Regions from separate parts of the Xenorhabdus aichiensis genome, predicted to be linked through region 2. Evidence: predicted binding sites of a transcription regulator. Region 2 holds the regulator's gene; each other region holds the start of a gene.
The links. The regulator CRP, encoded in region 2, controls carbon source genes, mostly activating them, when cyclic AMP is high. The targets are predictions, from matches to a motif close to ATGTGANNNNNNTCACAT.

Region 1 (3,223 bases), on a different contig from region 2:
CCCCGTGACCAGCAGGATGATCCCGGCAGGCTGAATCGCCGCAGAGCACACTTCCATAACTCTGTCTTTACTCATACCACGGCGAATCGCCAAGCCATAAATCGCTACCAGACAGGCAATTAAAATCGCGGTGAAAGGATGACCGACAAACTCCAGCCATTGATACAACGTTGATTGCTGATCGACGAAACGTGCAGCAATAGTCTTCAAACCCACCAATACCAGCGGGAATAATACCAGTGCCAGGCTGAAACCAAAGGAAGGCATCTGACTTTTGCCAATGCTCGGTGTATTCAGATCCTCTGGTAATTCCAGTGTCACATGTTTACTGATGAAATTGCCGTACATCGGGCCGGCCAGCAACATGCTAGGGATCGCAGCACTCAGGCCAATCAGGATCATCCAGCCAAAATCGGCTCCCATCTGGGAAGCCAGCAACATCGGCGTCGGCCCCGGAACCAGAAACGCCGCGGCGGCTGCAACACCGGCAAACAGTGGGATTGCCAGTTTCACCACATTACCGCCAGTACGACGTGCAACGGCAAATACCACGCCAATCAACAACACAACCGCCACATCAAAAAACAGTGGTAAGGCACAGATAAGCCCCGCGATGCCCAATGCATAATTCGCGCGTTTCTCACCAAAACCACCCAGTAATTTCACGGCAATCTGGTCAAGTGCCCCGGTTTCATGCAGGATCTTGCCAAACATGGCACCCAACGCCACCACAACAGCCAGGAAGCCCAAAGTGCCTGACATCCCGTTTTGCATAGTCTGGGTAATTTTTTCCAATGGCATACCAGAGAAAATTCCCGCTCCCATTGAAACCAACATCAGGGCGATAAAAGCGTGCATTCTGGCTTTCATCACCAAAAATAATAGCAGGAGAACAGAGCCGACGGCCGTCAGCACCAACGTCAGTGTAGTCATGAATATCCCTCGGTAATGCGGTCAATTGTTGTCATTGTGTTTTTGATTACTTCATCAAGGTCTGGCCTGATATCAATGTGATGGACATCTTTTTCATCGTCAGTCGGCTCTTCCAATGCCTCAAACTGCGAGATCAGCATTTGGGGTTTGAAGAAGTGTCCCTTGCGAGCTTTCAGACGGCTTTCAATTAAATCAAAATCCCCCTGCATATACAGAAATGACAGGTTTTTGTTGCCATTACGCAGCATATCCCGATAGCTTTTTTTCAGGGCAGAGCACACGAGCAAAGAGACATTATTTGTACGCTGCATGGCAAAAATGGCATCGTTGAGTGCTTTTAACCACGGCTGACGATCATCGTCATTCAAAGCGTGGCCTTGTGCCATCTTGGTAATATTAGCGCGGGGATGAAGAAAGTCACCATCCAGAAACGCCGCGCCCAACTTACGGGCAACCCCAGTGGCAACCGCAGATTTACCACTGCCGGATACCCCCATCAATACAAAAACATGATTTGGCTGTTGGGTATTGCTCATATCAAACTCCTTTGTGCAGATCTTGTTACTTGGCTATCTCTGTGACGTATCTGCAAAATTTTCTCTATGAAATATTATCTACAAAATGTTACCGGTAACTTATTGTCCGTAACATTACCAGCAGCACAGGATCGTGAGCAATTAATCAGGATCGGCAAAAAATGGAAATGTGAGGCTTATCGCAATTGAAGATAGAAAAGCATCATTTTGATCTACAAAAATTAAACACTTTCTCCCAATGAAAGCGTAAATCCAACATCAATAAGGGTTTTTTCTAGTTTTTCTCCCTTCAAACGAACAAACAGGGCTTCCGCCGCCCTGCGTCCGATCAGATCACGCGGAGTCAATACACTGGCCAATTTTGGCATCATCACCTGACCGACATCATGGCCGTGGAATCCAGCGACAGCGATCTGTTCCGGGACTTTGATCCCCTGTCGTTGACACTCAAAAATCGCACCAATAGCGATATCATCATTGGTGCAAAACAGACCATCAACATCAGGGTATTTCTGGCAGGTTTCCCGCAAAAGCTGAGCGCCCAGTGAATAGGACGAACTGGCAGGCGTCATCACGTTCCCCGGCTGCAACCCTGCGCTGCGCATCGCCATTTCGTACCCATCCAAGCGGATCAGCGTTCGTTCATCCTGCCGCGCGCCGAGGTAGATCACGTTTTGGCAGCCACGTTCGATCATAGCCACAGTCATCTGCCGCGCCGCCTCAAAATTATCGATCCCGACAGCAATATCAAGGCAGGGAGAGACGCTATCCATCAGTTCCACAACCGGAATGCCTGCCGTCTCCAGTACCTTCAAGGTCTTGGGCGTATGCGTCCGCTCTGCCAGGATCAGGCCATCAATATTGTAAGAAAGCAGGGAAAGCAGGCGCTCTTCTTCTTTCTGAGCGGAATAACCATAGTGGGCGAGCATCGTCTGATAACCATTGCGATCAGTTACCTGCTCGATCCCACGAATGACTTCGGCAAATACCTGATTGGTCAGTGAAGGAAGTAGAACCCCTATCGTTCGGCTAGTCGCGTTGGAAAGAATATCTGGCACACGGTTGGGAATGTAACCCAGTTGATCCAACGTTTCAGCGATCCGTTTTCCCAATGCTGCCGAGACCTGATCCGGATTACGCAAGAAACGGCTGACCGTCATTTTTGTGACCCCAACGAGGTCTGCGACATCTTGTAAAACTGGGCGTTTTTTCTTCATTTTCAATGTAATGCAATCAGCTATCTATATTCAGACTAATAAAAAGCGGTTTTAACACATTTATACACCACAACAATACGATTTTTAGCCAAAAATGCTGGCTCACTCTCACCTCACATAGCTATCGTTATGAGAACTGTGATCGCTTACCCTTGTCTGAGAGAATTCCGATAAATAATTTGGGGTGTAAATTCTGGGGGAGGTGTATCAGGTTCGATCAATAAACGCGTCGCGAAACACGCCATGTCAGTGATGGGAAAATGGACGCTAGTCAGCGCAGGATAGACAAATGCCGCTCGCTCTCCGCTGTCATAACAGATGATAGAGATATCCTCTGGTACACACAGTCCCAGCTCTGTAATCGCCAGCAATGCGCCGAGCGCCATCTCTTCACTACAGAAAAACAGGGCATCAGGCCGTGATTTTGCCAGAATGGTTCGAGTTTGCCGGTAGCCACTTTGCAGATCATACTCCCCTTCCAGACAAGCAACAGGATTCAATCCCGCATCCTGCATGGCATCCAAGAACCCTTGACGA
Region 2 (3,223 bases):
GCTATTTTGGGCCAGAAGCCAATGATTTCAGCATGTTGGAAAAGACATTTTGTAACTATGGTGAAACAGGCACTGGCCGCTGCCGGAGATATCTCCACACCTATGATGAAGCGGTGCCTTACAATCAAGTACCGGGTACATTCACTCCGTGGGAATCACTGCCATCAAACACCGATATTCTGTTTTATGAAGGGTTGCATGGCGGCGTTGTTACTCCACAGTATAATGTCGCCAGCTATGTTGATTTGCTGATTGGTGTCGTCCCCATCGTCAACCTTGAGTGGATACAGAAACTTATCCGTGATACCAGCGAACGTGGCCATTCAAGAGAGGCGGTCATGGATTCCGTGGTGCGTTCGATGGATGATTATATCCGCTATATTACGCCACAGTTTTCCCGTACTCATATCAATTTCCAGCGCGTTCCCACAGTTGATACCTCTAACCCCTTCTCCGCCAAGGCTATTCCATCTCTGGATGAAAGTTTTATCGTGATTCGTTTCCGTGGCCTGAAACAAATTGATTTCCCTTATTTATTGTCAATGCTTCAGGGGTCATTTATTTCCAGTATAAATACCATTGTCGTTCCCGGCGGAAAAGTGGGGCTGGCCATGGAGTTAATTATGGCTCCGTGGGTTCAGCAATTACTGGAAGGCAAAAAAATTTCTTGATTTAAACGCAATTTATTTTTTAATTAAACAGGTAACAAAAAATAACGTTGCCTGTTTTACGCAAATAAGCATTTCAGTAACAATAAAAACAGATTATAAAGAGAAAATTCAGTAAGGTAAAACGCGTAAAAGCAGTACAATATTTACCAAAGTACCCGCAGCCTCTTACACGATAAAAAAGTCATTCAGCCGTTCCCGTCTTTATGTTTTTTCTCCTTTTCCCTTTGGAAATATTGGCATTACTCGATTTCCTATAAGTCGTAGAGCAATAAAGACGACGCTCCAAATAGATTTCTGTTAATCTGGCGGGCTGAAGCGATACAGGGGGAGACAGAAACGTTTTCCTGTGTTACAAACGAAGTTACAAGCGAAGTTACAAGCGAAGCTGGCAAGATATATAGGTTAAGATTAAGACACCCGTATTTTGGTATGATTATAATCTATATAAAATTCCCGCTTGTCAGTTTTTCAGCAAGTTAATATGTTAAGCTATTGACTTTATAAAGCCAGCCGGGTGAGGAAAAACTGTTCCTCACGTCATCAAGGCGGAAATAACAACAGAGGATAAAGCGAATGGTTCTCGGCAAGCCACAAACAGACCCTACTCTTGAATGGTTTTTGTCACACTGCCATATTCACAAATATCCATCCAAGAGCACGCTTATTCATCAAGGCGAGAAAGCAGAAACGCTTTACTATATTGTTAAAGGTTCAGTTGCTGTTCTAATAAAAGATGAAGAAGGCAAAGAAATGATTCTCTCTTATTTAAATCAGGGAGATTTCATTGGTGAGCTTGGATTGTTTGAAGAAGGAAAGCTGCGTACTGCATGGGTACGAGCTAAAAGTGCCTGTGAAGTCGCTGAAATTTCCTACAAGAAATTTCGCCAACTCATTCAGGTCAACCCTGATATTCTGATGCGTCTATCCTCTCAGATGGCAAAACGCTTACAAACAACTTCAGAAAAAGTCGGTAACCTAGCATTTCTGGATGTCACAGGCCGTATTGCCAAGACGTTAATGAATCTGGCCAAACAGCCTGATGCAATGACCCATCCTGATGGTATGCAAATAAAAATTACACGTCAGGAAATTGGCCAGATTGTCGGGTGTTCCCGCGAAACAGTTGGCCGCATTCTGAAGATGTTAGAAGATCAAAACCTGATCTCTGCTCATGGCAAAACCATTGTAGTATATGGAACCCGCTAGTTCCTGAAATTGCTCTTGAAACTGAGCCAGCGCAACCCTTATCCTGCACTGGCTTTTTTGTTGCTTCCTTTGTCTTATCTGTGCAATGGCAGCATCAAGCCCCGTTCCGCCGCTTTCTGTAACACTTCACTGGCCTTGCCCTGATATTCCGCTGGCGCAGACGTGATTTCCCTCACCTTATTTTTATATTTGCCATATCACAGTGAAATAATAGTCACCAAATATGAATAAAAAATCACATAAGGGCAAATAAAAAAACAGCCGGTGAGGAAAATGCGATAGTATCTGGTTAATATCTGAGAAAATTATTCAACAAATCATGTCCCTGTTCACTGAGAATGCTTTCAGGGTGAAATTGCACACCTTCCAATGGCAAAGTACGGTGACGTATTCCCATAATTTCATCTACATTACCGTTATGCTGACTCCATGCGGTCACTTCAAACGACGCTGGCAGGGTTTCAGCAGCAATCACCAGAGAATGATAACGGGTAACAGTCAGTGGACGGTTCAATCCTTTGAATACTCCTTGTTGATTATGGTGGATCAAGCTGTTTTTTCCGTGCATCACCTCGCGGGCTTTGACCACACTCGCACCAAAAGCCTGCCCAATAGCCTGATGCCCGAGGCACACACCGAGGATTGGCAACTTGCCGGCAAAATGCGAAATGGCCTCTAGTGAAATCCCTGCTTCATTTGGCGTACAAGGCCCCGGCGAAATCACTAAATGTGTGGGCGCCAACTTCTCGATATCTTCAAGCTGTAATTCATCATTACGCTTAACTAAAACATTTGTCCCTAACTCGCAAAAATATTGATATAAATTGAATGTAAAAGAATCGTAGTTATCTATTATTAATAGCATAGGAGTATATCCTACTGATTTTTATAGTTTTATATATTGCCCTACCCTAGCGGGCATTGTGCATTCTGTATTTCGATAAAATCAGGTAAAGCAGCATCAACAGCAGCGGGACGCTCATCATACCACAGACGTATTTTTAAAATAGTAGGATAGCTTACCAGCAAACAGCAGCATTCACCCATGATGAGAGCTTGACGTGAAAAGATAACGCAGGTGAAAGGGGAAGACGGCACTCAAAAAGCGAATGGCACAATACAAATACCGTCTTACTTCCTAGGTTTCAGGCAGGAAAACCCGTTTTCCTATTGAATTAAGGTGCAACTTTGGCAGAAAGGATCACAATCGGTTTCACGGGGACATTTTGATAAGGGCCAACATTTTCTGTTTTGACCTGAGACATTTTATCAACCACATCCATACCTTTTACGACTTTACCAAAGACAGCATAACCAAAATCACGCTGACCGTGGTCAAGGAAGGC
Region 3 (3,223 bases), on a different contig from region 2:
CTCCTCTCGCGAAAGTTCTAAGTATTAAATCGATAGCATCAGCAGCACCTCGTGTAAAAAGTAAATTATCTGCAGATAAATGGCTATTTAAATTCAAATCGCGGTTAATATATTGTATATAAGCTTCATAAAGTTTTTGTTCATTATCCTTTGATGGATAACGGTTGAATGAAAAACCATAGGGATTTTCACTTTGATCAAGTCTAATCCACTCAGGTAAATATGGACGATTGATATCAAATGCGTGTTTCATTATAATTAGTAATCCTTTTATTTAGTTATATATATAAACAAGTTCCTATTCCTTAGAATAGAAACCTGCTTACCATTTCACATACACAAGAAATTTTAAGTTGCAGTGATTATTTTGTTAATAATTTTTTGCAATCTTCTTCCAGTACTGTGTAAAGTTCCGAGATCATACCCCACGTATCATTCAGGGTTTTCAATAATCCTAAGAATTCATTTTCATTATTTATGTTGATCAAATCAAATCCCATACCTTCATGGGTGTGATCAAGTTCATTATGCTCTTCAAAATGATCAGCTTCTTTCGTTTTAACGAATAAACTATAAAGATTATCATAAAAAACTGTCGCAGAGCCTTCGATAGCTAAGTTCATTAATACTAAACGATGCTTGTCATCAAGCTTCAGCATTTTTTGATTAAACCAGCTACATACAGCCTGCATCCTCAATGAGGGTGGGGTTGGTACAAGGTGATTAAATGCCTTATTGTGACCAAATTCTTCGACTAAGTGCTCACTGGTAACCTGATGAAATTTAGCATCAGAAACCATGACACTTCGTAACAAAACGAGCTCTTGGAATGCATCAGACCAATTTTTCAGTACAATTAAGAAAGGTGTTTTATCTTCCAAAGAATGGACTAGATTGAATAATGAATGTGAAGCAATCGTTTTTTTCCATTCTTCCTGTCGATTTAATATCTTTTGATGGAAACTCTCTTGAACATCAAATTTAACCAAAGCTTTTAAGGGATCTTCATATAATCCACGCTCTTCAAATTGAATAGAGATTCCCCAAAAGCCCGTTGTGCCGCGACCAATAAATCCATGTTTTGTATTACTAGGAACACATATAATATCACCTTCATTAACGATGCAGTGAGTATCACCTGTTAACTCAGCTTGACCAGCAGTAATTATAATCATTGATTCGATAGGGTGCTCATGAACCTTAAGCTCATCACCCGAGTTTAGAGAAACCCAGCTTAATGAACTACGCCCCGTATTTGGCATAAATCTTTTAATTGAATCAATCTTGCGGAAGTCTTTTAATTGGCCTAAATGAAATAACTCACCATTTTTTTCTACATGAGTCAGTGTTGGCATGTTGTTTCTTGAAATAACAAATGGTTTGACTTCATTTAGTGTTTCCACTTCTGTACTGCTCATTTATTGGTCCTTTATTTATTTTTATATACTAATTTCTTCACAATACTTTAAAAAATAATCACATGTGATTAACAAATATATTACCAATTTCACAGAATGTATTATCGTGATTCAAGTCACATTACATATCGAAAAAACTAATATATAAAAATTCACTAACAAAAAATGGTTAACTTTTATCCCACAAAGGGAATGGAATTTAAATATGTTTGGGCGGGGTCGACTAATAAATGCAGTTTTTCAGAAAGGGAGTCAGTTGCTTTAGTAAGCCTCTTTCCCGCCACAAGAAATGCACTATGATCTATAAGGATAGATTTTAAGATGCAGCGCGACAGCAAAGGAAAAAATCCCTAAAGGGCATAGGCAACATTGATCGCATTTTGCCCATTTTCTAAGCTATTGCTTATCTATTATGCGAACCTCATCGCAGCAACGGAAAAATAACCTGTTAGCCTTAATCAAAATGAGAGCGCTCTCATTTTCGAATTAGACGAAATCATAATGGAACAACAAAGAGAACAAAATCATGAAAACCATTCTATTGTGTTGTGCGGCGGGGATGTCTACCAGCATGTTGGTGCAGCGTATGCAGGCGGAAGCGGAAATAAGAGGGCTGGAAGTCGCCATTAAGGCAGTGCCTGCATTGGAGTTGGAAATGTATATCAATGAAGCTGATGTGATTTTACTGGGGCCGCAAATCAAGTATGAACTGCCTCGATTTACCGCTCTTGCCGAGCCACTGGGTAAACCCATCAGCTTGATTGAGATGATGGATTACGGTGCACTGCGTGGTGACAAAGTATTGGATCGCGCCTTAAGCCTGCTGGAATAACCTTTTCATCATCAGATGGAGTGGATTATGAGTTTTTATACTTCCTTGACGCGTATTGTAGAAAATCATATTGCGCCCATTGCCGGACGGATCGGTAGCCAACGGCACATTATTGCGATACGTGATGGCTTTATCTCGGCCATGCCCTTTCTGATTATTGGCAGTATCATGTTGATTGTGGCAAATCCGCCATTTGATGCCCAAACCTCCTCTTCCTTTGGTCAGGCTTGGCTGGAATTCGCCAAAGCGCATTGGAAAACCATCACCATGCCTTTCTTTATGACGATGGGACTGATGAGTGTGTTTGTCTCCATCGGTACGGCTTATAGTCTGGCGAAATCTTATGGACTGGATGGACTGACATCGGCCTTACTGTCATTGATGGCATTTCTGCTGGCGGCGGCTCCGCAGGTTGATAACAAAATGCCGCTCGATTTTCTGGGTGGAACCGGGGTATTTACGGCGCTGATCTGTGCGATTTGGTCGGTGGAATTAATTCGGTTGCTGAAAAAGTACAACATTTCTATCAAGATGCCATCACAGGTTCCACCTGCCATTGCCCGCTCTTTTGAACTGCTGTACCCCGTGATTGGCATTTTACTGACGGTTTATCCCATCAGCCTGTTGTTGCAAAGCGAATTTAATTTGCTGTTGCCTGCGGCTGTCATGCAGATATTCGAACCCCTGATTGCGATCGGGGATACGCTGCCCGCTGTTATGCTGGTGGTGCTGATTGCTAATTTGCTGTGGTTTGCCGGTATTCACGGCGACAATATCGTCACTGGGCTGCTGAACCCGATATTTATGGCCAATATCGCCGCCAATGCCGCCTTGATGACACAGGGCATGGCAACGACTCAAATCCTGACCGCGCCTTATTGGTCTTTTTACGTCTGTATCGGCGGCTCTGGCTCTACGCTGGTATTGGCGTTCCTTTATCTGCGCAGCCGCTCCATTCACCTGAAAACCATTG
Region 4 (3,223 bases), on a different contig from region 2:
CTCCAGCTCTATTTCGCAGGTTTCCCCTAACTTAAAACGGGCAATGAGTGTGAACTCGTGTGGCCATAACTTATGTGTATCGGCGTTATCTTGTAGCGTAAATGTTAAGATCACGCCGTTTTCATTTTCATGGTGTGCCCTGAATTCCCAAGGCAAGATCCGTGCAAAACCGTGACTGGGAGCGCTTGTCGAACCAAACCAAGGCCAGCAGATGGGAATGCCACCACGAATGGCTGTACCTGTATTAAATTCAGTGTTATCGCTTAACCATAATACAGGTTTTTCGCCACTGGGCTGCCATGTAATAAGATGTGCGCCCTGAATACTGATTGCGCCGCGCACTTTAGGGTGTGAAACAACAATCAGCGGAAATCCTTCAATATTTCGCTGACTGATATAAGGAGATATTTGTTCTACAACCGGTAATGAGAAAATTTTATCAAGCATCTGTCATGACCTTATGTAAACCTGAATTGGCGGTTGGCTAGGAGCAAGAATAGCTCAATGTTTTTAAGAGATAAATCGGAATAGATAAAAATAAAGCCACCTGTTTAAGGTGGCCTTTATGAACGCGGATGCTATTCAATTACTTAGAGATATGAGCAACCAGATCCAGAACTTTGTTAGAGTAACCCGTTTCGTTATCATACCAAGAAACTAGTTTTACAAAGTTATCGTTCAGTGCAATACCTGCTTTTGCATCAAATACAGAAGTCAGTTTTTCGCCGTTGAAATCAGTGGAAACAACATCATCTTCGGTGTAACCCAGAATGCCTTTCAGTTCGCCTTCTGAAGCTTCTTTAATTGCATCACAGATTTCTTTGTAAGTTGCTGGCTTAGCCAAACGAGCAGTCAGGTCAACAACAGAAACGTTAGGAGTAGGAACACGGAAAGACATACCCGTCAGTTTGCCGTTCAGTTCTGGGATAACTTTACCTACAGCTTTCGCGGCACCAGTAGAAGATGGGATGATGTTCTGTGCTGCACCACGGCCACCACGCCAGTCTTTTGCTGATGGGCCATCAACAGTTTTCTGAGTTGCAGTTGTTGCGTGAACAGTGGTCATCAGACCTTCAACGATACCGAATTTGTCATTGATAACTTTAGCCAGTGGAGCAAGGCAGTTGGTTGTGCAAGATGCGTTGGAAACGATCTCTTGACCTGCATAGGCATTGTGGTTGACACCCATAACGAACATTGGCGTGTCGTCTTTGGATGGGCCAGTCAGAACAACTTTTTTCGCGCCGGCAGCGATGTGCTTACGTGCAGTTTCGTCGGTCAGGAAAATACCGGTTGCTTCCGCAACAACATCAACACCCACTTCGTTCCATTTCAGGTTAGCTGGGTCTCTTTCAGATGTAACGCGGATGGTTTTGCCGTTAACAACCAGCTGACCATCTTTAACTTCAACAGTACCGTTGAAACGGCCATGGGTTGAATCGTATTTCAGCATGTAAGCCATGTACTCTGCATCCAGCAGATCATTGATAGCAACGATTTCGATATCTGAACGCTCTTGTGCGGCACGGAAAACAATACGGCCGATACGACCAAAACCGTTAATACCTACTTTGATAGTCATAGTATTCCACCAGCTATTTTTTAGTGAATTAAAAGTTGTTTCTAAAGTTACCAAAATCTTGTCAGCCGTCAAGCGGAATCGTGTCAACAATTGAAAAAGATCAATTTAGAAATCACTATCTGAACGCTTGTTAGACAGCCAAGACAACTCTACGCCTTCCATTATCGGGGCATAAGTAGATATTTAAAGTTACCATCGGTTAGATATGTGAGACTTATCACAATTAGTAGAGCAAATTGCGATGTTGAATGGGTTAGAATGCTTCTCAACATTTTGATGTTGATTTTTTGTTGTTTTCGATGCTTTTTTATTGAAAATATTGGCCTTAAAAGGTGGTCGCTATGGCTAAAACTAAAAATATTTCCCTTTCTATAGAACAGTTTAGTGAAATTCAGCTCTATGTTACGCAAAAAGCAGGAACCGAACCGCCATTTTCAGGAAAACTGCTGCATAACAAAAAAAGTGGCATTTACCACTGCCTGTGCTGCCGTCAGCCATTATTTGTTTCTGACACTAAATTTGATTCTGGCTGTGGGTGGCCAAGCTTTTACCAGCCGTTCAATGATAAATCTATCAATTGTCTTGATGATTATTCTCACAACATGCATCGAATAGAAGTGCGTTGCAGTCACTGCCAGGCACACTTAGGGCATGTTTTTCCCGATGGCCCCAAACCTACAGGAGAGCGCTTTTGCATCAATTCTGCGGCACTGCGCTTCATTGACGAGGAAACTGGGGATGAAACAGAAGGTTAGTGTCGTTACTGGGCCTGTTTTTTTGACAAAACAGCAACGTAAATCAGTAATTAAAGAAGAAACGATTCAGCATAATGTACGTAGCCGTAAGGAAATATCGATGAAGTTGGATGATTTACTCTCCGCCATGACACCTGAAATTTATCAGAGATTGGTTCAGGCTGTTGAATTAGGCAAGTGGCAGGATGGTGTACCGCTAACGCCGGAACAGAAAGAGCACAGTTTACAGATGGTGATGCTTTGGCAAGCCAAGCATAATCACGATCCTGAACACATGACGATTGGTACGGATGGCCAAATTACCATAAAAAGCAAACAAGAGTTGAAGGCCATGTTCCAGTCAGAAATGGTCGTGAAACTAAAACCACAGCCAGAAGAATGAGGAAATAACCTCGTCTTGTGCAGTGATTCGACGAGGTTATGTTCTGGAATATTATGTCCAGAAGTATTGGTTGCCGGTTTAAAAAAGTGTTGTTATTTCATGCAGTGGGATTAGTTTAGCGCCTTTAGCAGCCATTTCCTTAAATGCCTTTAAGCTGTCATCATCCTGAAGATTGACCCCACGACAACCATCAGTAATCACGTAGGTTTCATAGCCTTGTTCCAGTGCATCTAGTACTGTAAATTTTACGCAGTAATCCGTAGCAATACCCAACACAATCAGTCGTTGAATATTTTGATCCGCCAGCCATCCATGCAGCCGGGTTGCGCTCTTATGATCATTATCAAAGAAGGCACTGTAGCTGTCTATCTGCGGATTCTCACCCTTACGGAAAATTTCTTGGATAGCGGATTGATTCAACGCAGGATGAAAATCTGCGCCGAATTGCCCTTGTACACAATGAACGGGCCACCATATTTGAGGAATGCCATTGAGCAGCCCAGA

Region 1: a site for CRP is predicted at 1,637-1,654, ahead of gntK (gluconokinase). Genes of this name have one in related genera too.
Region 3: a site for CRP is predicted at 1,831-1,848, ahead of PSI22_RS12175 (PTS sugar transporter subunit IIB). Genes of this name have one in related genera too.
Region 4: a site for CRP is predicted at 1,788-1,805, ahead of msrB (peptide-methionine (R)-S-oxide reductase MsrB). Genes of this name have one in related genera too.

What each region holds. Positions count from the first base shown of each region.
Region 1 is NZ_JAQRFO010000025.1:7,464-10,686, forward strand. It holds gene gntU (gluconate transporter) at 1-933, opposite strand, end outside; gene gntK (gluconokinase) at 930-1,469, opposite strand; gene gntR (gluconate operon transcriptional repressor GntR) at 1,691-2,686, opposite strand; gene PSI22_RS12155 (LacI family DNA-binding transcriptional regulator) at 2,833-3,223, opposite strand, start outside.
Region 2 is NZ_JAQRFO010000008.1:46,019-49,241, reverse strand. It holds gene PSI22_RS05660 (phosphoribulokinase) at 1-671, shown strand, start outside; gene crp (cAMP-activated global transcriptional regulator CRP) at 1,245-1,877, shown strand; gene PSI22_RS05650 (aminodeoxychorismate synthase component II) at 2,167-2,742, opposite strand; gene ppiA (peptidylprolyl isomerase A) at 3,053-3,223, opposite strand, start outside.
Region 3 is NZ_JAQRFO010000025.1:13,373-16,595, reverse strand. It holds gene PSI22_RS12185 (pyridoxal phosphate-dependent aminotransferase) at 1-253, opposite strand, end outside; gene PSI22_RS12180 (cupin domain-containing protein) at 363-1,418, opposite strand; gene PSI22_RS12175 (PTS sugar transporter subunit IIB) at 1,945-2,250, shown strand; gene PSI22_RS12170 (PTS sugar transporter subunit IIC) at 2,278-3,223, shown strand, end outside.
Region 4 is NZ_JAQRFO010000001.1:256,662-259,884, reverse strand. It holds gene PSI22_RS01200 (D-hexose-6-phosphate mutarotase) at 1-447, opposite strand, end outside; gene gapA (glyceraldehyde-3-phosphate dehydrogenase) at 587-1,582, opposite strand; gene msrB (peptide-methionine (R)-S-oxide reductase MsrB) at 1,924-2,337, shown strand; gene PSI22_RS01185 (YeaC family protein) at 2,438-2,719, shown strand; gene pncA (bifunctional nicotinamidase/pyrazinamidase) at 2,798-3,223, opposite strand, start outside.